2 linked regions of the Actinoalloteichus hymeniacidonis genome follow. The protein of the gene in region 1 binds, or shares a complex with, the protein of each later gene. Links are inferred from orthologs where the notes say so. Each region holds a gene or a part of one and is shown in the gene's direction. Other genes may lie near its edges. The genes, in order: secA and secY.

The links.
Region 2: the proteins of secA (region 1) and secY are in contact, whole or in part, in a crystal structure (PDB 3DIN), measured with the Thermotoga maritima proteins. The link is inferred for Actinoalloteichus hymeniacidonis from one-to-one orthologs. Residues at the interface, in WP_004082002.1 of Thermotoga maritima: Glu261, Ala262, Arg263, Lys300, Ala301, Arg302, Thr303, Ile304, Ile305, Leu323, Tyr324, Asp325, Pro326, Val329, Ser330, Tyr333, Ile336, Lys340, Phe345, Val349, Glu363, Phe364, Tyr374, Ser375, Gly376, Gly377, Glu393, Ile395, Thr482, Ser483; in WP_004081795.1 of Thermotoga maritima: Glu108, Gly109, Glu110, Glu111, Ala236, Glu237, Arg238, Arg239, Ile240, Thr241, Ile242, Gln243, Tyr244, Ala245, Arg246, Arg247, Val248, Thr249, Gly250, Arg251, Arg252, Val253, Tyr254, Gly256, Ala257, Ser258, Thr259, Tyr260, Leu261, Pro262.

The regions. Positions count from the first base shown.
Region 1 is NZ_JACHIS010000001.1:856,871-871,215, forward strand. The notes cover bases 3,697-7,140. They hold secA (preprotein translocase subunit SecA), read left to right. Parts: upstream 3,697-4,012; coding sequence 4,013-6,940; downstream 6,941-7,140. Other genes in these bases: BKA25_RS03980 (Rv3235 family protein), read right to left, coding at 7,065-7,140. In the rest of the region: BKA25_RS03955 (lipase family protein), read left to right, coding at 1-317; BKA25_RS03960 (SGNH/GDSL hydrolase family protein), read right to left, coding at 356-1,531; BKA25_RS03965 (ComF family protein), read left to right, coding at 1,727-2,422; hpf (ribosome hibernation-promoting factor, HPF/YfiA family), read left to right, coding at 2,901-3,587; more of BKA25_RS03980, read right to left, coding at 7,141-7,754; BKA25_RS03985 (HAD-IA family hydrolase), read left to right, coding at 7,876-8,298; BKA25_RS03990 (TrmH family RNA methyltransferase), read right to left, coding at 8,341-9,120; BKA25_RS03995 (WS/DGAT/MGAT family O-acyltransferase), read left to right, coding at 9,155-10,630; BKA25_RS04000 (DUF6912 family protein), read left to right, coding at 10,630-11,133; pruA (L-glutamate gamma-semialdehyde dehydrogenase), read left to right, coding at 11,358-12,986; BKA25_RS04010 (SCO4651 family lipoprotein), read left to right, coding at 13,082-13,918; BKA25_RS04015 (SCO4651 family lipoprotein), read right to left, coding at 14,281-14,345. UniProt on the Escherichia coli protein: Required for protein export, interacts with the SecYEG preprotein conducting channel.
Region 2 is NZ_JACHIS010000001.1:5,684,978-5,698,868, reverse strand. The notes cover bases 9,894-12,883. They hold secY (preprotein translocase subunit SecY), read left to right. Parts: upstream 9,894-10,729; coding sequence 10,730-12,037; downstream 12,038-12,883. Other genes in these bases: map (type I methionyl aminopeptidase), read left to right, coding at 12,603-12,883; BKA25_RS24120 (adenylate kinase), read left to right, coding at 12,037-12,597. Also shown: rplC (50S ribosomal protein L3), read left to right, coding at 1-532; rplD (50S ribosomal protein L4), read left to right, coding at 532-1,242; rplW (50S ribosomal protein L23), read left to right, coding at 1,239-1,538; rplB (50S ribosomal protein L2), read left to right, coding at 1,584-2,417; rpsS (30S ribosomal protein S19), read left to right, coding at 2,436-2,717; rplV (50S ribosomal protein L22), read left to right, coding at 2,770-3,204; rpsC (30S ribosomal protein S3), read left to right, coding at 3,204-4,031; rplP (50S ribosomal protein L16), read left to right, coding at 4,035-4,454; rpmC (50S ribosomal protein L29), read left to right, coding at 4,454-4,708; rpsQ (30S ribosomal protein S17), read left to right, coding at 4,705-4,983; rplN (50S ribosomal protein L14), read left to right, coding at 5,210-5,578; rplX (50S ribosomal protein L24), read left to right, coding at 5,581-5,895; rplE (50S ribosomal protein L5), read left to right, coding at 5,898-6,473; BKA25_RS24160 (type Z 30S ribosomal protein S14), read left to right, coding at 6,495-6,680; rpsH (30S ribosomal protein S8), read left to right, coding at 6,791-7,189; rplF (50S ribosomal protein L6), read left to right, coding at 7,206-7,745; and 6 more genes. UniProt on the Escherichia coli protein: The central subunit of the protein translocation channel SecYEG. Consists of two halves formed by TMs 1-5 and 6-10.

The DNA.
Region 1 (14,345 bases):
ACACCTTCGGTCAGCCCCGTACCTGTGACCGCACGCTGGCCGATGCCTACGACCGGGCGTTGGCCGGACGTACCTTCCGGGTGGTCAACAACAACGACATCGTCGCCCGGGTTCCACCGGAGCCGGTGTTCCATCACGTTGCGGCCCCGAGGTACCTCGACTCTGCGGGACGCGTCCACGAGTCCATGCCCTTGGTGCCGGGCCTACTCGATCGGGGCCGCGGACTGACCTCGGACCTCTTCGCCCCGGCCAGCGATGGAATACGGGATCACCTGATCAAGGCGTACGTGGCCGCCTTGGAGAAGAACCGCCCGTGACGGCGGCTCCTCCCGCACCCGGCGCCGGACTCCGAGGTTCAGCTGTGGTGGTCGCCGAAGGCCCCGCCCTCGGCGAAGGCCAGCCGGGCGAAGCGTTCGCCGATCCGGCGATGACTTTCGGTGTCCGGGTGCAGATCGTCGGGCAGCGGCAACTCCTCGACGTCGGCCGGGCCGTAGAGCTCCCGGCCGTCGAGATAGTGCAGCCTCGCGTCATCGACTTGCCGCTGGGCGACGATCCGGGCCAGCTCCGCGCGAATGGTCGTGAGGGTGAGTCTTCCGGCGGCGACCTCGGCGGGATCGCCGGTGGCCACGAAGCGCGACTGTCCCGAGGTGAACGCCTCGATATCGAAGGCGCCGGGACCGGGGGTGTCCTCGTGGATGGGACAGGACACCGGTGAGACGACCAGCAAGGGCGTGTCGGGATGTCCGTCGCGGATGGTGTCGAGGAAGCCGTGCACGGCAGGCGGGAAGGCACGCATCCGCATCAGATCGGCGTTGACCAGGTTGATGCCGATCTTGACGCTGATCAGGTCGGCCGGGGTGTCCCGCATGACCCTGGCGGTGAAAGGGTCGAGCAGCGCGTTGCCACTGAACCCCAGATTGATCAGGTCCACCTCGGCGTTCGTGGCGGCGACTGCGGGCCAGCTGCTGCTGGGGGTGGCGGCATTGGCACCCTGGCTGATCGAGCTGCCGTGGTGCAGCCATACCCGGCGCTCGCCGGTTGGTACCGGTTCGACGGGAGCATCGGCACGCAGGGCGACGAGCTCGGTGGTCTCGCGGTGCGGCAACCAGATCTCGACCCTCTTCATCCGCGCGGGTAGCTCGACGAAGCGCAGCGTTCCCGGCCCGCCCGGCTTGGTCTCCGTGGTGCCCGTCGCCAGGTCGATGGCCACGACGTTGCCGCCGTCCACACTGGCCTGGGCGGTGAGCTCGCCGTCGATGCACAGGTCGTACACGCCTGCAGGCCAGGACGGCCCGCCCACATAGAGCTGGGTGGTGCGCAGCGTGGTCAACTCGATGGTGGTGGCCTCGGTGCGAAAGACCAGCCGCACGCCGGACGGCTGCGTCACCGCGTCGGCGAGTAACCCACCCGGACTCTGGGCGACGGCCCACGCGGGTAGTCGTCGCAGTAGGACCCCGGTCGCGGTCTGCTCTAGTTCCAGAGCGCCGTACACGAGCTCCTGGGTGATCGGCACGTTGATCGATGGGTGCATGACTCCGCCCGTTGTGTTCGAGTCCCGATGGGCACGACAGGACCGACGTACCGGACACCGGGGTGCTGGGGAACTGCGGCGGTGCCCAACGGCGTGATCGAAATCCGTGCCTCCGCCTGCGAGGCTACGGAAGATCGCCCGGCCGCCGCGCGGGTCGAGCACGGTCGGATGGCAGCGTGCGACAGGGTGTGCGCTATGCGTGTTCTGTCCAATGCTCTGCGTGATCTCTCGGATCTGGTGTTCCCATCGACCTGCGTGGGTTGTTCGGCAGCGGGCGATTCGCTGTGTCCGGACTGTGTCGCGGAGTTCGGCCCGCCGATGCCGGTGCCGGGCCTGCCGCGATCGGTGTCGGCGCCCTGCTTCGCGTTGGCCCGGTACTCGGGGGCGGCTCGGCAGGCGGTGGTCGCGTACAAGGAGCGCGGCGAGCGGTCGCTCGCCCGACCGCTGGGCCTGCTCGTCGCGGCGGCCCTGCCGTTGTTGTCGTCGGGGTCGTCCGCGCAGGCGGCGTCGGAACCGTGGCTGGTGCCCGCGCCCTCCCGGCCCGCCGTCGCGCGGCGCCGGGGCGGCAACCACGTCGAGCGGCTACTGCGGATCGCGGCGAGGACGGTGGCGGAGAACGGAACGCCCTGCGCGCTGGCGCCGTGTCTGGTGTTGGCCGCCGGGGCGGCGGAGTCGGTCGGGCTCGACGACCGGGAGCGGGCGGCCAATCTGGCGGGGCGGGTGCGTGTCCGACCGGCCGCGTTGCCACCGTCGGGCACCCCGGTGATCCTGGTCGACGACGTGCTGACCACGGGCGCGACCGCAGGCGCCGCGATCACGGCACTCGCCGAGGCGGGCGTGCCGGTCGCCTCGGTCCTGGCATTGACCTCCGCACACCGGGATCGGCGGTAGCACGTCGTCGCCCCTCGCGGGTCGGTGCGTCATTCGATCTTCAACCGAATGGCTGTATCGAGCAAGCGACATTCGGGGGAACTCGAACGGCTTCCGGCTCGTTATCCAGATATGACACGGCCGGACGCGCGCAACTCAGCTCGGATTTCCGAGCCGGGTTTTGTCGCGTTGGGTACCACCCAATCGGGTGATATGAAGATCTTTCGGGGCCGTGTGGCGGGGGTAAAAAGCCCCTGTCAAGCATGGCAATCACGTTCCGTAGCTGCGGTTCGTCCCCCAAGTCGGGTCTGTCATCCAGGTAACAAGCGGGCTAACGTCCAGCGCTACCAGCGTCCGTTCGTTGCCGAACGGCACGGTTGAACAGCGCAGAAGGAGGGGATAAGTACAGCCATCGAGTGATTGATGCCGAGCCCGTCCGGGTGAAGCCAACGCTCGAGCCCAGTGAAGTGTCACTCGCACGACTGCGAGGAGGTCGCGAATGGACATCGTCGTCAAGGGTCGCAACGTAGAGGTGCCCGAGCACTACCGGGCACACGTGGCGGACAAGTTGGATCGCCTCGAACGTTACGACCGCAAGGTCATCAGCTTCGACGTGGAACTCTTCCACGAGCCCAACCCCAGGCAGACGAAGAACTGCCAGCGAGTGGAGATCACCGGCAAGGGCAAGGGGCCGGTCATCCGGGCCGAGGCCACCGCCGCCGACTTCTACGCCGCGTTGGACGGCGCCGTCGCCAAATTGGAGAGCAGACTCCGCCGCGCACACGATCGGCGCAGGGTCCACTACGGGCGACGTAATCCCACATCGGTGGCCGAGGCCACCGCAATCGTTCCCGACGTGCTGCCGGACGCGACCACCGGCCACATCAATGGCAAGCGAGGGAGCACAGCCGTGTTGAAGGCGACCGAAGTCGAGACAGCCGAGCCTCAGCAGGACGACGCCATGCCTGCGCAGCGCTGGCAGGACCTGCCCGCCGCGCACGAGCCCGGCCAGATCGTCCGCGAGAAGGTACATCCCTCCACGCCGATGACCGTCGACCAAGCCCTCTATGAGATGGAGCTGGTCGGCCACGACTTCTACCTCTTCTCCGACGCGGAGAGTGGTCGGCCCAGCGTGGTGTACCGCAGGCGTGGCTTCGACTACGGAGTGATCCAGCTCGCCGCGTGAGCTGCCCGCCTCGGCAGGCGCACCGACCCGCTCCCCGAGGCGATGACGATGCCCCCGATCGACAGGACGCGATGACAAGCGTGTCCGATCGCACCGCCTCCGCCCCGCCGCGCCCGTTCGCGCGGCGGGGCGGAGTGCTGCGGGCGCAGCGATGCCACGCGCCGTACCGGGCGGGTCACCCGTCGGTACCTGGGCGGACGTCGCGAGCGGCTGCCCGACGCGGCTGCACCGACGGCTGTGCGTTCGAGAACGTGTCCGACCACCTTGCATCCCCCGATGGGTGATCGGGCATTCTTAAGGAGGGCATCCGTGTCGAGCGGCCCCGCCGCGAGCTGCATGTATGCCGTCTGCACCCTGTCCATGCCTACGATGGCGGCAAAGCGTCCTGACCGGGCGCATGACGATCAGCTAGTGAGGTCGACCGCATGGTCCTGTCTCGACTGCTCCGCGCCGGCGAGGGCAAGACGCTCAAGCGCCTGCGGGTGATCGCGGCGCACGTCAACTCCCTGGAAGACGACTTCGTCGATCTCACGGACGCCGATCTCCGGGCGAAGACCGACGCGTTCCGCGAACGCCACGCCAAGGGGGAGTCGCTGAACGAGCTGCTTCCCGAAGCATTCGCGGTGGCCAGGGAGGCCGCCAAGCGCACCCTGGGGCAACGCCCCTTCGATGTGCAGATCATGGGTGGTGCCGCACTCCACCTCGGCCAGGTCGCCGAGATGCGCACCGGTGAGGGCAAGACGCTGACCTCGGCGTTGGCCATCTACCTCAACGCCATCCCCGGCGAGGGCGTCCACGTGGTCACCACGAACGACTACCTGGCCAAACGTGACTCCCAGTGGATGGGCCGGGTACACCGCTTCCTGGGACTGAAGGTCGACGTCATCGTCGCGCAGATGACCCCCGCGCAGCGCCGAGAGGCGTATGGCGCGGACATCACCTACGGCACGAACAACGAGTTCGGCTTCGACTACCTGCGTGACAACATGGCCTGGAGCACCAAGGATCTGGTGCAGCGCGGGCACCATTTCGCCGTGGTCGACGAGGTCGACTCGATCCTCATCGACGAGGCCAGGACGCCGCTGATCATCTCCGGTCCCACCGACCAGTCCTCGCGCTGGTACCAGGAGTTCGCCCGGCTCGCGCCGCTGCTCAAGCGCGACGAGCACTACGAGGTGGACGAGCGCAAGCGCACCGTCGGTGTGTCCGAGAAGGGCGTGGAGCTGATCGAGGATCAGCTCGGCATCGACAACCTCTACGAGGCCGCCAACACGCCGCTGGTCGGCTACCTGAACAACGCTCTGAAGGCCAAGGAGCTGTTCAACAAGGACAAGGACTACATCGTCCGAGGCGACGAGGTCGTCATCGTCGACGAGTTCACCGGCCGTGTGCTGTCCGGTCGGCGATACAACGAGGGCATGCACCAGGCCATCGAGGCCAAGGAGCGGGTGCCGATCAAGGCCGAGAACCAGACGCTGGCCACCATCACGCTGCAGAACTACTTCCGGCTGTACGAGAAGCTCGCGGGCATGACCGGTACGGCCCAGACCGAGGCCACCGAGCTGAACCAGATCTACAAGCTGGGTGTGGTCAGCATTCCGACGAACCGGACCGCGGTTCGTAAGGACCAGCCGGACCTCGTCTACAAGACCGAGCAGGCCAAGTTCGACGCGCTCGCCGAGGACATCGAGGAGCGCCACCGCAAGGGCCAGCCGGTCTTGGTCGGTACCACCAGCGTCGAGCGCTCCGAGTACCTGTCGAAGGTGCTCACCAAGATGAGCGTTCCGCACGAGGTGCTCAACGCCAAGCACCACGAGCGGGAGGCGTCGATCATCGCCCGCGCAGGGCTCAAGGGCGCGGTCACGGTGGCCACCAACATGGCCGGTCGTGGTACCGACATCGTGCTCGGCGGCAACCCGGACATCATCGCGGACGAGGAGCTGCGGGCCAGGGGCCTCGACCCGGTGAAGACCCCGGAGGAGTACGAGGCCGCCTGGGACGAGGTCTTGGCCGAGACCAAGTCCACCGTCGAGGCGGAGGCAGCCGAGGTCCGCGACTCCGGCGGCCTCTACGTGCTCGGCACCGAGCGCCATGAGTCCCGCCGTATCGACAACCAGCTTCGTGGTCGTGCCGGTCGACAGGGCGACCCCGGCGAGTCGCGGTTCTACCTCTCCCTCGGCGACGAACTGATGCGGCGCTTCAACGCGTCGATGGTCGAGGCCGTGATGAACCGGCTACGGGTGCCGGAGAACGTGCCGATCGAGCACAAGATGGTCACCAGAGCGATCCTGTCGGCACAGACCCAGGTCGAGCAGCAGAACTTCGAGATTCGTAAGAACGTCTTGAAGTACGACGAGGTGATGAACAAGCAGCGTCAGGTCATCTACGCGGAGCGCCATCGGATCATGGAGGGCGAGGATCTGCGCGAGCAGATCGAGCACATGATGACCGATGTGCTGACCGCCTACGTGACCTCCGCGACCTCCGACGGCGACGTGGAGGACTGGGACCTCGAACAGCTGTGGACAGCGTTGAAGACGCTGTATCCGGTGAGCATCGATCACAAGAAGCTCGTCGACGAGTCGGAGAAGGGACTCACCAAAGACGAGCTGTTGACGGCCGTGCTCGCCGACGCCAGGGAGGCGTACGGCATCCGCGAGGCCGAGATCAACGAGAAGATCGGCCAGGAGAACGGTATGCGCCAGCTGGAGCGGCGGGTGCTGCTCTCGGTGCTGGACCGCAAGTGGCGCGAACACCTCTACGAGATGGACTACCTCAAGGAGGGCATCGGCCTGCGGGCGATGGCCCAGCGCGACCCCGCGATCGAGTACCAGCGCGAGGGTTTCGAGATGTTCTCCGCGATGCTGGAGGCGCTCAAGGAGGAATCCGTCGGCTTCGTGTTCAACATCCCGGTGGAGCCTGCGGGCGGTGCCGCGCAAGCCGCAGGCGCGCCGGACCCCTCGGTGGCCGTCACGGTGGGTGGCTCGGACAACGCCGATCCGGCCTCGGCACCTGCTGGTGGTGCTGCCAGCGCGAACGGCCGGGCCAACACCAACGGTGGCGCCCGCCCGGCGGCCAACCAGAACGGCAACGCTCGCAACGGCAACGGGCGACGTCCGGTTCCGCCGAGGCAGCCCGTTGCGCCTCGTGCGGAGGAGGCCGTGCCGCCCGCCCTGCGTGGCAAGGGCCTCGGCGGCCCCGGCCAGCAGCGCCTCACCTACTCCGGACCGGACGAGGGTGGCGGCGTGGAGACCAGGGGTGGCGGTTCCTCGGGCACGCCCCGGCAGGGCGGCAGCCGTAAGGACCGGCGTGCTGCGGAACGTGCGCAGGCCAAGCGGGACAAGCGGAACTGATCGGCTAGTTCTCAGGCGGCGGGGCAGGCGGTAGCGCCTGCCCCGCCGATCTGTCGGTGGCACCGATCCGAATCGATGGGTGATCCGCAGGTTGGGCTCGCTCGGGGCGGTACCGTGCGGCGCCCTACCGAGGCCGCCGACCGTCTTGCGCGACGGGCCGCCCTCTTCCGAGCCCGGTCAGTGGGGGTAGTTGGAGTTCGGTGCCCAGCCAGCGTGCACCGCGTAGTTCGAGCCGCAGTGCGATCGCTGCGACGCGATCCCGGATTCGAACGGGCGCGGTCGCCTCGATCGCCCGCTCGCCGACCTGTTGGGCATGAACCCGAAGCAGCCTGCTCGGCGGGATACGGCCCGGTGCGTGCCCGACCCGTGGCGTGATCCGACCGTGTAGCTCGGGGATCAGCAGCCTGCCGAGCTGTGCCCGGGACCGCCTGCCGTCGAGGATCTCCACCAGCGCATGCAGGGTCTGTCTGGCGATGCGATGCGCCGACGGGCGGTGTCGATCGGACGGGTCCGGCGCCGCACTCCGGGAAACGGAACGCGGCGTGACCTCGATGGGCGGCGCCGACCCACCCGTCACCTCGGCAAGCCTGCGCAGCATCGGGCGTGGGACCGACTCGGGCCTCGCCCCGTCGACATCGAGCCCGGCGGTCTCGAAGGCCACCGCCGAGCGCGCCGCGGCCGTTCTCGCCGCGACCTCCGGACCGGGCGGTGGGTCCGGACACCCGGCCGTGGACACCGGATCCTGCAGCACGAGCCCGGCGAACACCGGCCGCCACAGCTCGGCGGTGTCCTCGGAACAGAGCAGCGCGGTCATCGTCTTCCTCCCGGCGGGGACAGCGGTCGGGGAGTAGAGCGACCAAGCCGGTGGATCCGTACCGATTCCGCCGAATATCACCTGGATGTGTCGCCGCCGAGTAATTCCTAGACTGGCGGGCGTGACCCTTTCAGGACTGGTCGTCGACTTCTTCGGGGTGCTCACCGACGTCGACGGGATCCCCGATCGCGAACCACCGCTGATATCGGTCGTGCGTGCCGCCCGCGCCAGTGGGCTGCGTACCGCTCTGTTGTCCAACGCCGAGGGCGCGCCGGACGACGAGATGTTGGCAGGCTTGTTCGACGCGATGGTCGTCTCCGGCGAGGTCGGCCTGTTCAAGCCGGACCCGGAGATCTACCGGTTCGCCGCCAAACGCCTGGACCTGCCGACCGGCGCCTGCGTCTTCGTCGACGACCTGCCGACCAACGTCGAGGGCGCCGTCCGGGCGGGCATGGTCGGCGTGCACCACCGGACGGTCCAGGCCACCGTCGAGGAACTCGCCGTGTTGTTCGACCGGGACTTCTCCGCCGAACCGACCGGGTGAGCCCGGCTCCCGCAGGCCGGCGTCCGACCCGCGCGGCCGTTCTCAGGCGCCCGCCGCCAGCCGCCTGCGCGTCAGCTCGAAGGTGAGTACCGCCGCCGCGCTGGCGACGTTCAGCGATTCGACGCCGCCTGCCAGCGGGATCGAGACCCGGCCCATCACCGATTCGGCGACCTCGTCGGAGACACCATCGGTCTCGCCGCCCAACACGAACGCCACCCGCCGAGGCAACTCGACGTCGAAGAGTGTCGTCTCGCCGTCGGCTGCCATCGCGAAGAGCGAGAAACCGGCCTCGATCAGTTCCTCCGCCGCGCTCGCCGCCGTCGCCGCCCGCAGAATCGGCGCCCGGAACGCCACGCCCGCCGAGGCCTTCACCACCAGCGGGTCGATGGAGGCCACGCCGCGTCGGGGCACCACGACCCCGCCGATCCCCGCTGCGGTGGCGGTGCGCAGAATCATGCCGACGTTGGCCGGGGTGGTGATGCCGTCCAGCAGCAGCAGCGTCTCGGGCATATCCCGAGGTGAGGACAGTGCGGCGGTCAGCGTGCGCATCCTCGGCGCGACCACATCGGCCAACACACCCTGATCGTGTCTGCCGTTGCCTGCCAGCACCTTCACCCGCTGAGCGGTGGCCCGCTGCACGGCGACCCCTCGACTCCTCGCGGCCTGGATGATCTCCCTGGCGACCGCCCCGACGGCGTTCTCGGCCAGAATCACCTTGTCCACGGCCAGATCGGGGTCCTGCAGGGCTTCGAGCACGGGCTTTCGTCCGTAGACCGTGACGAACCGGTCCTTCGGAGAGACATCGTTGGGCACGACGAGCAGGATCGCACGACCGTAGGTGTGTCAGGATTCGTCCATGCCGGATCGACTCTCCGCCCTGGATGCGTCCTTCCTCTATCTGGAGGATCCGACTACTCCCATGCACGTCGGCACGGTGTTGCTCTTCCAGCAGCCCCGGTCGACGAACCGCAGGCCCCCGGGTCGGGCGCGTGCCGCCGAGGACGTCGGGCGGATCGGCGGTCTGGAGTACGGGCGGATCGCCGCGTTGATCGAGCAGCGGCTGCCGCTGGCCCCCCGGTATCGGCAGAAGGTCGTCCAGGTTCCCGGAATGCTGGCGCGGCCGGTGTGGGTCGACGATCCCGACTTCGATCTGGACTACCACCTGCGCCGTTCCGCACTGCCTCGGCCGGGCAACGACGCCCAGCTCGCGGACCTGGTCGCCCGCCTGATGTCCCGGCCACTGGATCATTCCCGTCCGTTGTGGGAGGCGTATGTCGTCGAGGGGCTGAGCCGGAACCGCGTCGCGCTCATCACCAAGACGCACAACGCGATGGTCGACGGCATCGGCGGCTTCGACATCGGCCAGGTGATCCTGGACGACGAGCCGACCGCGCCCCGCGTCGGCGACGACCTGTGGATGCCGGAACCGGGACCCAACCCACTGCAACTCGTGCTCGACGCGGCGAGCGAGGCCGTGCGCAGACCGGGCGAGATCGTGGAGAACGCGCGAGTCGCCGCGATGGACGTGGCGGCCACGGTCCGCAACGTCGCGGAGGCCCTTGGCGGAGTCGCCTCGGCGGTCCGCACCGCCGCGCGGCCGACCACGCGGGGCCCGCTCAACGTGAGCATCTCCGTGCAACGTCGGTTCGCGGTGACCAGGACGCGGTTGGCGGACTATCGGAAGGTGCGACGAGCCCATGGCGGGACGGTGAACGACGTCATCCTGGCGGTGATCGCGGGCGCCTTGCGTAATTGGCTGCTGTCGCGGGGCGAGGTGGTCACGGCGGCGAGCACCATCCGGGCGATGGTGCCGGTGTCGGTTCGCGGTTCCGGTGCGGGGGAGCCACCCGAGGCGGAGGAGCTCGCCGGGCCGGTGGCGGGGAACAAGGTGTCCGCCTATCTCGTTGAACTGCCGGTGGGGGAGCCGAGCGCGACACTGCGATTGCATCACGTCGGTCATGCGATGCGTGCGCATCAGGAATCGGGCCAGTCGGTGGCCGCCAGTGCGCTGGTCCGCCTCTCCGGGTTCGCCCCGCCGACGCTGCATGCCCTCGGGGCGCGCGCCGCGAACTCATTCTCGCGCAGACTGTTCAATGTGGTGGTCAGCAACGTTCCCGGACCACAGGTGCCGTTGTACGCGGCAGGGACGAAGATGGTGGGGATGTTCCCGGTGGTGCCGCTGGCCAAGCACCAGGCCCTGTCCATCGGGGTGGGTTCCTACGACGGCGGCGTTTACTTCGGGCTCAACGGCGATCGGAATGCGATGTTCGACGTGGACGTGTTGGCGGGGATGATCGACGAATCCCTCGATGAGCTGTTGGGGACGGTGTGATGCGGATCTACGTTCCGGCGACGGTGGCGATGCTGCGGTCGCTGTTGGCCACCGATGAGCTGGTGCCGGTGAGCGGCACGGCCTTCGCGCTGACGCCGATGTTGCGTGAGTCCTATGCGACCGGCAGTACCGAGGAACTCGAGTACGCCGCATTGATGGAGGCCACCAGGGGCTCGGTCCGGCTGCTGGCCGCCGAGTTCGCCGAGGACCCGAAGGTGCCCGCGCGCCGGGTGGTGGTCGCAGCCGACGTGGACGAGGTGACGCTGCGGCCGGATCTCGATGCCGCGGTGGTGCGGGTCGGCGGGCCGGTGCCGTTGCGTGCCATCGCCGCGGTGCACGTCGACGATCCGGATGCCGAGGACGCCGTCCGCGCCGCCGCCGAGGTGATCGACGCGGCCGATCTGGGCGACGACGATGCCGAGTTCGCCCTCGGCGAGGCCGAGGATCACGAGCTGGCCTGGTACGCGGTGCAAGAGGTGCCGTTCCTCCTCGAACTGATGTGATGCGCTGGTCGGTCACCTTGGGTAGGTGCGGACATCCGGGCGGTGACCGACGAGCGAGTGGGTCCTGCGCTGCAACGATGCAGTGCGCGGACGCGGGGCCGACGCAGGCGGAGACCTGGCTGAGCTCGTGCCAGGATGGGGCGGGCGTTCGTGGCCGTACCCCGGTCGGACGCCCGCCGACCCTGTACGCCGCCGTACCGACGCCCGAGGAGACGACCCCGCTCATGGACGCCGTGACATCCCCGCCCAGCCCGCGAAACGAGCCGGTGCAGTCCTACGCTCCCGGTTCCGCAGAGCGCGAGTCGCTGCTGCGCCGAATCGCCGAGTTGGAGAGCACCAACCACGACCTCACCCAGACCATCGGTGGTCGCCGGGTGATGGCGGGCGGTGCGAGTTTCGACGTCGTCCAGCCGCACGACCACGGTCATGTGCTCGGCGTGAGTGCGCAGTCGACCCCGGAGGACGTCGGGGCGGCCGTGCAGTCCGCCAAGGACGCGAGCGCGGACTGGGCTGCGTTGCCCTTCGACGAGCGGGCCGCCGTGTTGTTGCGGGCCGCCGACCTGATCGCAGGCCCGTGGCGGGACACGATCAACGCCGCCACCATGCTCGGTCAGTCGAAGTCGGTCCAGCAGTCCGAGATCGACGCCGCCTGTGAGCTGATCGACTTCCTGCGATTCAACGTCGACTACGCCCGGCGGATCATCGCCGAGCAGCCCTCGTCGGTGCCCGGCGCGTGGAACCGCATGGAGTACCGGCCGTTGGACGGCTTCGTCACCGCCATCACGCCCTTCAACTTCACCGCGATCGCGGGCAACCTGCCCACGGCGCCCGCGCTGATGGGCAACACCGTGGTGTGGAAGCCGACCCCGACGCAGCAGCTCGCCGCGCACTTCACCATGCAGGCCTTCGAGGCCGCGGGTCTGCCGCCCGGCGTGATCAACATGGTCACCGGCGACGGCAAGGCCGTCAGCGAGGTCGCGCTGACCGATCCCGACTTCGCGGGACTGCACTTCACCGGGTCGACCGCCACCTTCAAGCTGCTGTGGCGCACGATCGGCGAGAACCTGGACCGCTACCGGAGCTACCCCAGGATCGTCGGCGAGACCGGCGGCAAGGACTTCGTCGTCGTACACCCGTCGGCGGACCCGGCGCCGATCGTCACTGCGCTGGTGCGGGCCGCCTTCGAGTACCAGGGGCAGAAGTGCTCGGCGGCCTCGCGGGCCTACCTGCCTCGTTCGCTGTGGGAGGGCGGCCTGCGCGAGGAGCTGGCCGATGTCACCAAGACCATCTCCTACGGCGACGTCACCGACCTCAAGCACTTCGGTGGTGCGGTCATCGACGCCAGGGCGTTCGCCAAGCACAAGGCGGCCCTGGACCGCGCTGCGGCCTCATCGACGCTGGAGGTGTTGGCAGGCGGCGGTTACGACGATTCCACGGGTTACTTCGTCGAGCCGACCGTGCTGGTCGGGACCGACCCGACCGACGAGGTGTTCACCACCGAGTACTTCGGGCCGATCCTGGCGATCTCGGTCTACGAGGACGCCGACTACTCGCAGGTGTTGGCCCAGGTCGACGCGGCGAGCCCGTACGCCCTGACCGGCGCGGTGTTCGCCACCGACCGCGCGGCGATCGAGGAGGCACACCGGGCGCTGCGGTTCGCGGCGGGCAACTTCTACGTCAATGACCGGCCGACCGGTTCGGTCGTCGGCCAGCAGCCGTTCGGCGGTTCGCGGGCGTCGGGCACCAACGACAAGGCCGGTTCGATGTTCAACCTGTTGCGTTGGACCAGCCCGAGGTCGATCAAGGAGACCTTCGTGGCGCCGACCGACCACCGTTACCCGCACATGGGCTGACGCACAGCGCGCAATGGCGGGGCGGTCGCCGGGAACCTCACGGGTTGTCCGGAGTCCGCCCCGCACCCGTCGGTGCTGGTCTAGGCTCACCGGCGATGTCGGAGTCGACGTGGTGGACGCAGGGTGGGAGTTCGGTGAGACGACGCAGCACGACGATCCTGTCCGTTCTGGCGGTCGCGACCACTCTGACGGCCTGCTCCGATGCCGAACCCAGCGCGCACGACGACGTCGCCTCGTTGTCGTCGGCGACCAGGGAGGCGATGGCGGATGCGGGTTCGGCCCGACTGGAGTTCGCGTTCTCCACGGGCGATGAGCCCACGAGCACGGGTCGGTGTCTGACCACGGTGCCGGACTCGGCCGACGAGTCGGCCGGTACCGATTTCGACTTCGACTGTGTCTTCGCCGGGCACGGCCGGGAATCCCGATTCATCGCCGCGAACGACTTCCTCTATGTCGAGGTGCCGCCCGACCAGCTCGAAGCCGATCAACGTCCCTGGTTACGAGTGGACCCGACCACCGCCGACCCGCTGGGAGCACAGTTCGGCGGGCTGCATCAACAGGCGGCCCGCTCGGCCTCGCTGGCCGATGCGCTGCCTGCCGCCGCCGAGATCACCGCCGCCGAGCCGGACACCGTGGGCGATGTGGCCGTCTACCGGTACGAACTGAGCATCGACGTGGCCGAGGCACTGGAGGCCGACACGGACGAGGTCGGCGCGGCGGCGTACGAGGCGTTGTCCGCCGCCGGGGTGACCACGGTGCAGGCCGAGGTGTGGGTCGATGCCGACGATCTGCCGCTACGGCAGGCCGTGGAGTTCGAGATGCCCGAGGCAGGCCTGGTGCGGACCGAGACCGATTTCAGTCTCTGGGGCGAGGCACACGAGGTCGAGGTGCCACCCTCGGATCAACTGTCCGAGCGGGTGCCCACCGGCTGAGCGCCATCCGGTGACGGCAGGTCGGGTTCGGCCGCCGGTTCTGCCGTCCGGGGCGAGATCCGCCGCCCCTCGAAAGCGAGACCGTTATCGGTGCGTCGAATGGACTCTGACTCCATAGCGGCGATGAATTCCAGCGAATAGCCGAGGGAATGCGACACGGCGGTGTCTCGGTCCCAGCGAAGCGGTGAATTCACGCGGCACGCTTTTACCCTCCGGAGTTGGGCGTTCATCAAATCAGGCGACGCGGCGGAACGCTAATGCGAGCGCCGGGCAATCGCCGTTTCTCACGCGAACGGGCGCCCATGGCATAGGCCACGGACGCCCGTTCGGTCGCGGAGATCTGAGTATTCTTCTGGCCCGGATCAGCCGGCAGGCAGCTCGCCGACCTCGTCCTCCGGCGGTGCGTCGATTTCCACCGACTCGCCCC
Region 2 (13,891 bases), 4.8 Mb from region 1 along the record:
CCAGATCCGGACCGACGAGAAGGACGGCTATTCAGCCGTTCAACTGGCCTACGGCGCCATCGACCCTCGCAAGGTCAACAAGCCCGAGACCGGCCACTTCAATAAGGCGACGGTGACGCCTCGCAGGCACCTGGTGGAGCTGCGCAGCAGCAACGCGGGCGACTACGAGGTCGGCCAGGAGGTGACGGCCGACGTGTTCGATCAGGGCACGCTGGTCGACGTCGTGGCCACGAGCAAGGGTAAGGGCACCGCTGGTGTCATGAAGCGGCACGGCTTCGCAGGTCTGAGCGCCAGCCACGGTACTCAGCGCAAGCACCGCTCGCCCGGCTCCATCGGCGGCTGCGCCACCCCCGGACGCGTCTTCAAGGGCGTTCGGATGGCCGGTCGGATGGGCCACGTGCGCGTCACCACGCAGAACCTGACCGTGCACCGGGTCGACCTGGAAGCCGGACTCATCCTGCTCAAGGGTGCTGTTCCCGGCCCGAAGGGTGGACTCGTGCTGGTCAAGAGCGCTGCTAAGGGCGGTGTCTGATGAGCGCGAACGTTGAGATCAAGACCCCGGACGGCAAGGCCGACGGCAGCATCGAGCTGCCCGCCGACGTCTTCGACGTCCAGGCGAACGTGTCCTTGATGCACCAGGTCGTGGTCGCTCAGCAGGCGGCTGCTCGGCAGGGTACGCACGACACCAAGACCCGCGGCGAGGTTCGCGGTGGTGGGCGTAAGCCTTACCGCCAGAAGGGCACCGGCCGCGCCCGTCAGGGTTCGGTTCGTGCGCCGCAGTTCGTCGGTGGTGGCGTCGTGCACGGCCCGACGCCCCGCGACTACACGCAGCGGACGCCCAAGAAGATGAAGGCCGCCGCGCTGCGCGGTGCGCTGTCCGACCGGGCCCGTGAGGGACAGATTCACGTCGTCACCTCGCTGGTGGATGGCGAGAAGCCGTCGACCAAGTTCGCCCGGCAGGCACTGCGCACCATCACCGAGGCCCGTCGCGTGCTGGTCGTTCTCGACCGCGACGACGTGCTGGCGTGGCAGAGCCTGCGCAACCTTCCCGACGTGCACCTGATCGCTCCCGACCAGCTCAACACGTACGACGTGCTGGTCAACGACGACCTGGTGTTCACGAAGGCGGCCATGGAGAGGTTCCTCTCCGGTTCGGTCCGGCGGGCTGGCAAGGCCTCCGCACGGTCCGGCGAGATCGCCGACGCTACCGAGTCCAACTCAGATGGGGAGGCTGGGAAGTGATCCCCGACCCTCGCGACATCTTGGTTGCTCCGGTCGTCTCCGAGAAGAGCTACGGCCTTCTCGAGGACAAGAAGTACACCTTCGTGGTGGTGCCGGACGCCAACAAGACGCAGATCAAGATCGCCGTCGAGCAGGTCTTCGGCGTGAAGGTCGCGAGCGTGAACACGCTCAACCGTCAGGGTAAGCGCAAGCGCACCCGCACCGGGTACGGCAAGCGCAAGGACACCAAGCGGGCGATCGTGACCTTGCACCCGGAGAGCAAGCCGATCGAGATCTTCGGCGGTCCGGCCGCGTGACGCGGTCAGACCGAACCGGACTGAACGACTGAGGACTGCACAGACATGGGCATCCGCAAGTACAAGCCGACGACACCGGGTCGTCGTGGTGCCAGCGTGGCCGACTTCGCCGAGATCACTCGGTCGACGCCGGAGAAGTCGCTGGTCCGTCCGCTGCACGGCCGAGGCGGCCGTAACGCGCACGGCAAGATCACGACCCGGCACAAGGGTGGTGGCCACAAGCGCGCCTACCGTCTGATCGACTTCCGTCGGTCGGACAAGGACGGCGTGCCTGCCAAGGTCGCGCACATCGAGTACGACCCGAACCGCACCGCCCGCATCGCGCTGCTGCACTACGCAGACGGCGAGAAGCGTTACATCATCGCGCCTGAGAAGACGCGACAGGGCGATGCGATCGAGAGCGGTCCCCGGGCTGACATCAAGCCGGGTAACAACCTGCCGCTGCGCAACATCCCGACCGGCACCGTGGTGCACGCGATCGAGCTCCGGCCCGGTGGCGGAGCCAAGATCGCTCGGTCGGCGGGTGCCAGCGTGCAGCTGGTGGCCAAGGACGGGCCCTACGCCCAGCTCCGGATGCCGTCCGGTGAGATCCGCAACGTGGACGTGCGCTGTCGCGCCACGGTCGGTGAGGTCGGCAACTCCGAGCAGGCGAACATCAACTGGGGCAAGGCTGGCCGGATGCGGTGGAAGGGCAAGCGCCCGACCGTCCGTGGTGTCGCCATGAACCCGGTCGACCACCCGCACGGTGGTGGTGAGGGTAAGACGTCCGGTGGTCGTCACCCGGTTAACCCGGCTGGTAAGCCCGAGGGCCGTACCCGCCGTCGTAAGGCAAGTGACTCGCTCATCGTGCGCCGACGCCGTACCGGCAAGAAGCGCTGAGCAGGGAGGGAGTGAAGGATGCCACGCAGCCTGAAGAAGGGCCCGTTCGTCGACGACCACCTGCTCAAGAAGGTGGACGTACTGAACGAGTCTGGCAAGAAGACGGTGATCAAGACTTGGTCCCGGCGCTCGACCATTATTCCGGACATGCTCGGGCACACGTTCGCTGTGCACGACGGTCGCAAGCACGTCCCGGTGTTCGTCTCCGAGGCGATGGTGGGTCACAAGTTGGGCGAGTTCGCCCCGACCCGCACCTTCAAGGGTCACGTCAAGGAAGACCGCAGGTCTCGCCGCCGCTGACGCGGGCATCGACGCGAGAATCACGGACTAGCAAGAGCAAGGGGAAACAGCGATGAACGCCCGAAACGACGCTGTGGCGCCGGAGGAAGGCGCGGAAACGCCGTCGCGCGCCGTGGCGCGGGCCCGCTATGTCCGCGCCACGCCGATGAAGGTGCGCCGCGTGGTCGATCTCGTCAGGGGCCGTCACGCTCAGGAGGCCCTGGCCGTGCTCCGGTTCGCGCCGCAATCTGCCAGCGAGCCGGTGGAGAAGGTGCTTGCCAGCGCCATCGCCAACGCCGAGAACAACCTCGACCTCGATCCGGAGACGCTCTGGATCAGCAGCATTTTCGTGGACGAGGGGCCGACACTCAAGCGCATCCGGCCGCGGGCTCAGGGCCGCGCGTACCGGGTCCGCAAGCGGACCAGCCACATCACCGTCGAGGTCGAGTCCCGGCCGCAGGCCACGGGCCGGGCTCGCAAGTCCAGCGTGAAGGGAAGTGCCCGGTAGTGGGTCAGAAAATCAACCCGCACGGCTTCCGGCTGGGGATCACCACCGACTGGAAGTCCCGCTGGTACGCCGACAAGCAGTACGCCGAGTATGTGTCGGAGGATGTCAAGATCCGCCGAATGCTCTCCAAGGGCATGGAGCGGGCAGGCATCTCCAAGGTGGAGATCGAGCGCACCCGGGACCGGGTTCGCGTCGACATCCACACCGCTCGTCCCGGCATCGTGATCGGCCGCCGAGGCGCGGAGGCCGACCGGATCCGCGGTGAGCTCGAGAAGCTCACCAAGAAGCAGATCCAGCTCAACATCCTCGAGGTCAAGGGCTCCGAGGCCGACTCGCAGCTCGTGGCGCAGAACGTCGCGGAGCAGCTCTCCAACCGCGTGTCCTTCCGTCGCGCGATGCGTAAGGCGATGCAGTCGTCGATGCGCTCGCCGCAGGTCAAGGGCATTCGGGTGCAGGTCAGCGGCCGCCTCGGCGGTGCTGAGATGTCGCGCTCGGAGTTCTACCGCGAGGGTCGCGTCCCGCTGCACACGCTGCGGGCCGACATCGACTACGGATTCTTCGAGGCCAAGACGACCTTCGGTCGGATCGGCGTGAAGGTCTGGATCTACAAGGGTGAGCTGGTCGGTGGCCTGAAGGCCCGCGAGGCTGCGGCTGCCGAGGCTCGGGCCCCGCGTCGGGACCGCGCGGACCGGCCGGACCGGTCGAACCGTCGTCGCTCCGGTGCCTCTGGCACGACCGCAGCGGGCACCGAGGCCGGGCGCGCCGCGGCCGAGGCCGTGACTGCGGAGAAGACGACGGCTGCGGCCGGCGAGAAGACGGAGGGCTGACAAGTGCTCATCCCGCGTAAGGTCAAGTTCCGTAAGCAGCACCGTCCCGACCGGGGCGGCGCCGCCAAGGGCGGGACGCGGGTCACCTTCGGTGAGTACGGGATCCAGGCTCTGGAGCCCGCGTACGTCACCAACAGGCAGATCGAGTCGGCTCGTATCGCCATCAACCGCCACATCCGTCGTGGTGGCAAGGTCTGGATCAACATCTTCCCGGACCGTCCGCTGACCAAGAAGCCTGCTGAGACCCGGATGGGTTCCGGTAAGGGTTCGCCGGAGCAGTGGATCTCCAACGTGAAGCCCGGTCGGGTGCTGTTCGAGATGACTTACCCGAACGAGACCGTGGCCCGTGAGGCACTGCTTCGCGCGATCCACAAGCTTCCGATGAAGTGCCGCATCGTGACACGTGAGGGTGGTGAGTTCTGATGGCAGCGGTCAGCACCGCAGCCGAGCTGCGTGAGCTCACCGAGAGCGAGCTCGTGCAGCGTCTTCGGGAAGCCAAGGAGGAGCTGTTCAACCTCCGATTCCAGATGGCCACCGGGCAGCTGGAGAACAACCGTCGGCTGCGTGTCGTGCGGCATGACATCGCCAGGATCTACACCGTGATGCGTGAGCGCGAGCTGGGCTTGTCCGTCTCGCCGGACCAGGCGGACGCGACCACGAGTGAAGGTGCGGCATGAGCGAGAACGAGCAGAAGACCGAGACGCGGAACAACCGCAAGGTTCGCGAGGGTTACGTCGTCTCGGACAAGATGGACAAGACGGTCGTCGTGCAGTTGGAAGACCGTAAGAAGCACTCGCTGTACGGCAAGGTTCTGCGCAGCACCACCAAGGTCAAGGTGCACGACGAGCAGAACGCCGCAGGCGTGGGCGACCGGGTCCTGCTGATGGAGACCCGACCGCTGTCGGCAACGAAGCGCTGGCGGCTCGTCGAGATCCTCGAGAAGGCCAGGTAATACCCTGTCCCAGGCCCGTGCCACCGGCGCGGGATCGAGGACAGTCGCAACGAGTTAGGCTACGGCGCTTCGGCAGGGTGGTCGCCTGCCGAAGCCGAGCCCGGTGAAACGGGTTCGGTAGCGTCGGGTCTGGGCCGTCGGCTTGGACCGACCACTACAAGCCACTACAACGACCGCGCCCGTCGGGTCGGAAATCCGGCGGGCAATACGCAGGTCAGGAGTTGACGTGATTCAGCAGGAGTCGCGGCTCCGCGTCGCTGACAACACCGGAGCCAAGGAAATCTTGTGCATCCGCGTGTTGGGCGGCTCGGGGCGGCGGTACGCGGGTATCGGCGACGTGATCGTCGCGACCGTGAAGGAAGCGATCCCGGGCGCCAATGTCAAGCGTGGTGACGTGATCAAGGCCGTCATCGTGCGCACCGTGAAGGAGCGCCGTCGTCCGGACGGTTCCTACATCCGGTTCGACGAGAACGCCGCAGTGATCATCAAGGCCGACAACGAGCCGCGCGGTACGCGCATCTTCGGCCCGGTCGGTCGTGAGCTGCGTGACAAGAGGTTCATGAAGATCATCTCGTTGGCTCCGGAGGTGCTCTGATCATGAAGGTGCACAAGGGCGACACTGTCGTGGTCATCGCAGGCAAGGACAAGGGCGCGAAGGGCAAGGTCATCAAGGCCTACCCGCAGACGTCGCGGATCCTGGTCGAGGGTGTGAACCGCATCAAGAAGCACACCAAGATCAGCCGCACCCAGCGTGGCGCGCAGTCCGGTGGCATCGTGACCCAGGAAGCGCCGATCCACGTCAGCAACGTTCAGGTGGTGGACTCGGACGGTACTCCGACCAGGGTCGGCTACCGGACCGATGAGGACGGGCGTCGGGTTCGCATCTCGCGCCGCAACGGTAAGGACATCTGATCATGACGACTGCTGAGAAGATCGTCCCCCGACTGAAGCTCCGTTACCGCGAGGAGATCGTCGCCGCCCTGCGCGAGCAGTTCGACTACTCGAACGTGATGCAGGTTCCCGGCATCGTCAAGGTCGTCGTGAACATGGGCGTCGGAGACGCTGCCAGGGACGGCAAGCTGATCGAGCCCGCAGTCCGCGACCTCGCGACGATCACCGGCCAGCGCCCCGAGGTTCGGCGCGCCCGCAAGTCCATCGCGCAGTTCAAGCTGCGTGAGGGGATGCCGATCGGCGCCAGGGCGACGCTGCGCGGCGACCGGATGTGGGAGTTCATGGACCGGCTGCTGACCATCGCGCTGCCGCGTATCCGTGACTTCCGCGGCCTGTCGGACCGCCAGTTCGACGGCAACGGCAACTACACCTTCGGGCTGAGCGAGCAGTCGATGTTCCACGAGATCGACCCCGACTCGATCGACCGCCCCAGGGGTATGGACATCACGGTCGTCACCACCGCGATCAACGACGAGGAGGGGCGGGCGCTGCTGCGGCACCTCGGTTTTCCCTTCAAGTCCGCCGACAGCGGACGATGAGGATAAGGACGAGGAGAACCGATGGCTAAGAAGTCGCTGGTTGCCAAGGCAGCACGCAAGCCGAAGTTCGCGGTGCGGGCTTACACCCGTTGCCAGCGTTGCGGTCGCCCGCACTCGGTGTTTCGCAAGTTCGGTCTCTGCCGGGTGTGCCTTCGCGAGATGGCCCACGCGGGCGAGCTCCCGGGCGTTCGCAAGTCCAGCTGGTGATCGGACGCCTTCTCGGCGTTCGACAGGCACCAGCACACTGACCGTTCCAGTTCGCTCCAGGCCCGGCCACCCGGCCGGGAACCAGGGCGAGAAAGGTTGACCAGGTCACCATGACCATGACCGACCCGATCGCAGACTTCTTGACTCGTCTGCGTAACGCCAACTCGGCATATCACGACGAGGTCGTGTTGCCGCACTCCAAGCTCAAGGCGAACATCGCCGAGATCCTCAAGCGCGAGGGCTACATCTCGGGGCACCGCGTCGAGCAGGGTGAGAAGTGCCAGAACCTGGTCGTCGAGCTGAAGTACGGCCCGAACCGCGAGCGCAGCATCGCGGGTCTGCGGCGCGTGTCCAAGCCCGGTCTTCGGGTCTACGCCAAGTCGACCAACCTGCCCAAGGTGTTGGGCGGTCTCGGAGTGGCGATCATCTCCTCCTCCGGCGGTCTGGTGACCGACCGGCAGGCAGGCAAGCAGGGCGTGGGCGGGGAAGTCCTCGCCTACGTCTGGTGAGAAAGGGGGTATCGGAATGTCGCGCATCGGAAAACTGCCGGTAACCGTGCCCTCCGGCGTCGAGGTCACTCTCGATGGCCGCTTGGTGACGGTCAAGGGGCCCAAGGGCACCCTGTCGCACACCCTTGCCGAGCCGATCAGCGCTGAGCGCTCGGAGGACGGCGCGGTTGTGGTGAAGCGCCCCGACGACGAGCGGAAGAGCCGTGCACTGCACGGGTTGAGCCGCACGCTGGTCAACAACCTGATCATCGGCGTCAGCCAGGGCTACGAGAAGAAGCTCGAGATCCACGGCGTTGGTTACCGTGTGGTGCTGAAGGGCGGCGAGCTCGAGTTCGCCCTCGGCTACAGCCACCCGGTGAAGATCACGCCGCCGGAGGGCATCAGCTTCGCGGTCGAGAGCCCGACCAAGTTCTCGGTCCAGGGCATCGACAAGCAGCGGGTTGGCGAGGTTGCTGCCAACATTCGGAAGCTGCGCAAGCCCGACCCGTACAAGGGTAAGGGCGTGCGGTACGCGGGTGAGGTCATCCGCCGCAAGGTCGGAAAGACGGGTAAGTGAGCATGAGCGAGAGCACTGCAACCACCGTTGCCAAGCGCAAGCCCGTTGGCAAGGACGTCTCCACGGTGCGTCGGGTGGCCAGGGCGCGCAGGCACTTCCGTATCCGGAAGAAGGTCGCGGGCACTGCCGAGCGTCCTCGTCTCGCCGTCACTCGGTCCTCGCGGCACATGGTCGCCCAGGTGATCGACGACCTGGCCGGCGTGACGCTGGCTTCGGCGTCGACGCTGGAAGCCGACGTCCGAGCGCTGGACGGCGACAAGAAGGCCCGTGCGGCCAAGGTCGGCGCGTTGGTCGCCGACCGGGCCAAGAGCGCGGGCATCCAGGGTGTCGTCTTCGACCGCGGTGGCCACGAGTACCACGGCCGCATCGCCGCACTCGCTGAGGCGGCGCGCGAGGCGGGGCTGGAGTTCTGACAGATATGCAGAAGATCAAGTGGAACGAGAGGGCCGTCTGATGCCAGGACGCACACGTCGTGAGGGTGGTGGCGAGCGCGGCGAGCGCCGCGACCGCCGGGACGGTGGCCGCGGCGGGGCGGCTCCAGAGAAAACCCCGCACATCGAGCGCGTTGTCGCGATCAACCGTGTCGCGAAGGTCGTCAAGGGTGGTCGTCGGTTCAGCTTCACCGCCCTGGTAGTCGTCGGTGACGGCGACGGCCTGGTCGGCGTCGGCTACGGCAAGGCCAAGGAGGTGCCTGCCGCGATCGCCAAGGGTGTGGAAGAGGCGAAGAAGAACTTCTTCCGTGTTCCCCGGATCGCGGGCACCATCACTCACCCCATCCAGGGTGAGAAGGCCGCAGGCGTGGTCATGCTTCGGCCGGCCAGCCCCGGTACCGGTGTTATCGCCGGTGGCCCGGTGCGTGCCGTGCTGGAGTGCGCCGGAGTTCACGACGTGCTGAGCAAGTCGCTGGGTAGCGACAACGCCATCAACGTCGTGCACGCCACGGTGGCCGCGCTCAAGGGTCTGCAGCGTCCGGAGGAGGTGGCTGCCCGTCGCGGCCTGCCGCTCGAGGACGTCGCTCCCGCTCGTATGCTGCGGGCTCGTGCCGGACAGGGGGTGTGAGGCGATGGCTCAGCTCAAGGTGACCCAGCTTCGCAGCCGCATCGGCGTCAAGCAGAACCAGCGGGACTCGCTGCGCACCCTCGGGCTGCGCAAGATCCGCCAGGAAGTCGTGCGCGAGGACACTCCCCAGGTTCGCGGATTGATCCACACCGTGCGTCACCTGGTGAAGGTCGAAGAGGTGAACTGACGTTATGGCCATCAAGATTCACCACCTGCGGCCTGCCCCGGGATCCAAGACCGCGAAGACCCGTGTCGGTCGCGGTGAGGGTTCCAAGGGCAAGACCGCTGGTCGTGGTACCAAGGGCACGAAGGCCCGGAGCAATGTGAAGGCCGGTTTCGAGGGTGGCCAGCTGCCCTTGCAGATGCGGCTGCCTAAGCTCAAGGGCTTCAAGAACCGGTTCCGCGTCGAGTACCAGCCCGTCAACATCGGTGATCTGGCTCGGCTGTTCCCCGAGGGTGGCACCATCGGCATCGCCGAGATGGTCGCCGCGGGTGCGGTCCGGAAGAACCAGTTGGTCAAGGTGCTGGGCAACGGCGACCTCGGCGACGTGAAGTTGAACGTCACCGCGAGCGCCTTCTCCGGCAGCGCGATCGAGAAGATCACGGCGGCCGGTGGGACCACCACCACCGCCTGATCGGCAACAGACAACCCTGAAGCGGCCCGCAGGTTCTCCCTGCGGGCCGCTTTGGTTCTCACGGGCTTCCCTGGCCGCCTGCGGCCCACAGCCGGTTCGGCCGGGTGCTTCGCCTTCTTAGGGTCTGGTCGAGCGAGGTTCCGATCACGGTGGGGCTTCCGGGACGCCCATCGATACGCTGTCCGGATGCCGACGCGGCGGACCGGGCGTGGTGCCGCTGATTGTCCGAGTTCCCCATGGCCCGATGGCATTTGGTCGACGGCCGCCGGGTTATTCGATTCGAGTGAGAAGATTCGACGCTCGACGTCCGCAAAGAGAGTGGCGAATAACCCGGACACCGGATGCGAGGCGGTGAATTAGCGGCCGCCGGGGTCGTTAATGGCGTAGGGCTCCGATGATCGACAGCGTCGTTCCGTTCGTCATCGACCACGTTCCTCGGCACGGGTGTGGGGCGGACACGTGTAGGTCGACGCGGCTACCAGCGATGCTGCCGCGCGTTCTGGAAGCTGTCAGGTGTCCGAGGTGCGTCGATCCCGATCATGCTCGATCTCGTCGGGGATCGTGCCAGCAGAGATCGGGCGCGGTGCGAGGAACGGCGGCGCCGTTTACGCCAGACCCGGCGATTGGATCTTTATCCCGGTCGTGAGCTTCGTGCAGATAAACAGGGCTGCTCGGCCGTTCCACGATCGATCGGGCCGACTCGGAATTGATCGGACTCGATCGTCTTGTCACGTCGGTCCTCTTGTTCGATCGGCCCGTCGGCCGCAGGAGGAGCAGAGTCCAGCCTCGGAGACCTCTCCGGTCGATTCGCCGCAGACCCTCGCCGTCGGTCCGATGGGCGAGGAGCCGGATGCCCGACGGCGATCACTCGAAGGGGCGAAATATGGTGCTGCGGTCGGGAAGCTGTCCGCCCCGCAGCACGACATACCCCGCCTTGGGTGTCCGATGGGGATTCGGCCTGTTCGTAGAGCCCATGTCCGGCTGCCGCATGATCTTCGAGGCGCGGTCCTTGCGCCGATTGCGTGCCTGAGTGCCGTCGCTTGACCGCCTTCCGGTGCTGGCATTCGGCGGTTGACACGCCGATGCGGGGCAGCCGAACAGCTGATCATCTCGCAATACTCGCGCGCACCTTGTGGGGCATGACCACCCTGCTGTTAGAGTCGGCACACGCTTCGTGCCTGAATGCACGCAGTGTTCCTGGCCTGCGCGCCAGGCCCGTGTACTGCCGGCACCGTGCCGGCCTATGCCGATCGTCGGAATGAGAACCCGACGACGCCGAGGAGGTCACGCGTGCTCAGCGCCTTCCGCTCGGCTCTCACTACGCCGGACTTGCGCCGCAAGATTCTGTTCACTCTCGGAATCGTGGTGATCTACCGGCTGGGGGCGAACGTTCCGTCGCCAGGGGTCTCCTCCTCGAACATCCAGGAGTGCCTCAGGCTGGCCGAACAGGGCGAGAACCAGAACCTTTACTCCTTGCTCAACCTGTTCAGCGGCGGCGCTCTGCTGCAGCTGTCGGTCTTCGCGCTGGGCATCATGCCGTTCATCACCGCGAGCATCATCGTTCAGCTCCTCGGTGTTGTGATCCCGCGCTTCGAGCAACTCCGCAAGGAGGGTCAGGCGGGGCAGGCGAAGCTTCAGCAGTACACCCGCTACCTGACCATCGCCTTCGCGGTCCTGCAGGCCACCACCGTCGTCGCGCTTGCTCGCTCCGGCGCCCTCTTCCAGGGCTGTAACGAGCGGGTCATCCCCGATGACTCGATCTTCAGCCTCATCGTGGTCGTCGTGGTGATGACCGCAGGCGCCACGCTGTTGATGTGGATGGGTGAGCTGGTCACCGAGCGCGGTATCGGCAACGGTATGTCGCTGCTGATCTTCGCCTCCATCGCGGCCCGGATCCCGGCCGAGGGTGGCAACATCCTGCAGTCCGCAGGTGGCGTCGTCTTCGCCGTCGTCTGTGTGTTCGCGCTGGCCATCATCGTGGCGGTCTGTTTCGTCGAGCAGGCGCAGCGCCGTATCCCGGTGCAGTACGCCAAGCGCATGATCGGTCGCCGGATGTACGGCGGCACCTCGACCTATCTGCCGCTGAAGGTCAACCAGGCCGGCGTCATCCCGGTCATCTTCGGTTCGTCGCTGCTCTACCTGCCGCAGCTGCTCTCGCAGCTCTCCGGCGAGGACAACTGGTGGCGACGTTTCGTCGACGAGTACCTGGTGCCTCAGTCGAGCTGGGTGCACATCACGCTGTTCTTCCTGTTGATCATCTTCTTCACGTACTTCTACGTGTCGATCACGTTCAACCCGGATGAGCGCGCCGACGACATGAAGAAGTACGGCGGATTCGTTCCAGGAATCCGACCGGGCAAGCCGACCGCCGAGTACCTGGGCCGTGTTCTGTCCAGGATCACATTGCCCGGCTCGCTTTACTTGGGCATCGTGGCGGTGCTGCCCAACTTCTTCCTGAGTATCACCGGCGACGGGAACAACCAGAACTTCCCGTTCGGTGGTACTGCAGTGCTGATCATGGTCGGCGTGGGTCTCGATACTGTGAAGCAGATCGAGAACCAGCTCATGCAGCACAATTACGAAGGGTTCCTCAAGTAGTGCGACTGGTTCTTGTTGGCCCGCCTGGCGCGGGCAAGGGCACGCAGGCCGCTGTGCTGAGTGCGACGTTGGGCATCCCTCATGTCTCCACCGGCGAGTTGTTCCGTGCCAACATCGACAATCGGACGCCATTGGGGACCGAGGCCAAGCGTTACCTGGACGAAGGGTCCTTGGTCCCCGACGAGGTCACCAACGAGATGGTGCGCCAGCGGCTGAGCGAGCCGGATGCGGCCAACGGCTTCCTGCTCGACGGCTTCCCGAGGACCATCGGGCAGGCCGACGTGCTGGCCGGAATCCTCAAGGATCAGGACGAGCAGGGCCTGGACGCCGTGCTCGAGTTCAAGATCCCCGAGGACGAGGTCGTCACCCGGATGCTGGCCCGCGGGCGCGCCGACGACACCGAGACGGTGATCCGCAAGCGGCTGGACGTGTACCACACCAGCACCGAACCGCTTTTGGACTACTACCGGGACCGGCTGATCGTGATCGACGCGTTCGGTTCGGTCGATGAGATCTCGGAACGTGCGCTCGTGGCGTTGCGCGCGAAGCAGGACGGCTGAGTTCCATGCTGCGACGAGGCAACGGCATCCAGCTCAAGACCAAGGCCGAGTTGGAGGCGATGCGGGCCGCAGGCCTCATCGTCGCCGGGGCGCTGCAGGCGGTCACGGCGCAGGTGCGCCCCGGTATCAGCACGGGCGAGCTCGACGAGGTCGCAGAGCAGTTCATCCGGGACGCGGGGGCGGTGCCCTCCTTCAAGGGCTACCACGGTTTCCCCGGTTCGATCTGTGCCTCGGTCAACGAGCAGGTAGTCCACGGCATCCCCTCGCGGGAACTGGTGCTCGCCGACGGCGACCTGCTCTCGGTGGACTGCGGCGCGATCCTCGAGGGCTGGCACGGCGATTCGGCGGTGACGGTGCCGGTCGGCACCCAGTCGGCGGCGGACGCACTGCTCTCGGAGGCCACTCGCCTATCGATGTTGGCGGGGATCGAGGCTGTCCGGGCGGGCAACCGCCTCGGGGACGTCTCCTGGGCCATCGAGGTCGCCACCACCAAGGCTGCGGAACGCGACGACCGTGAGTACGGGATCGTCGAGGGCTACGGCGGTCATGGGATCGGCACCGAGATGCACATGGAGCCGTTCATCGCCAACCATGGCAGGCCCAACCGTGGGCCGAAGCTCAAGGTGGGCATGGCCTTGGCCATCGAGCCGATGTTGACGCTGGGTACGGCTCAGACCAGGGAACTCGACGACGAGTGGACCGTGGTGACCGCCGACGGTTCTCGGGCCGCGCACTGGGAGCACAGCGTGGCGATCACCGAGGACGGGCCCTGGGTCCTCACCGCTCCAGCAGACTGATCTTCGAGGGTGCATCGGTGGCATCGCGCCGCTGATGCACCCTCAGCAGTACAGCACCGTCGTCCGCCGAAGAGCGGCCGGTCGGCCCGGCCGATGTCCCGCCGGCCGGATGATCGACGGTTCACTTCAGCAGGTCACCTCGGCTGCGAGATCGAACGGCGGCCGGTCAGAACTCCCTCGGCGTGGATCGGCACGATCCGCCTCGGGTGTTGTTATGTCCCTGTTCTGCGCTCTGCGCGCCGCATAACCTGTAACGACCTGCTCACCAGCGATCGGGTTCCTGCCCGAGACGCGTGGAGGTTGAGGAAAATGGTGCCGTGACCGAGCCGATTCGTCATCAAGAAATGCGCGCCTCCGATCGGGACCGCAAGAAGACCCAGGAGCATCTGCATTGGGCTCACGCCGAGGGTCTGATCGACCTGAGCGAGTTCGACACCCGGGTGCGGGCGGCCTGGGATGCCAAGACCGGCGGTGAGCTCGAGAAGGTGACTCGCGAC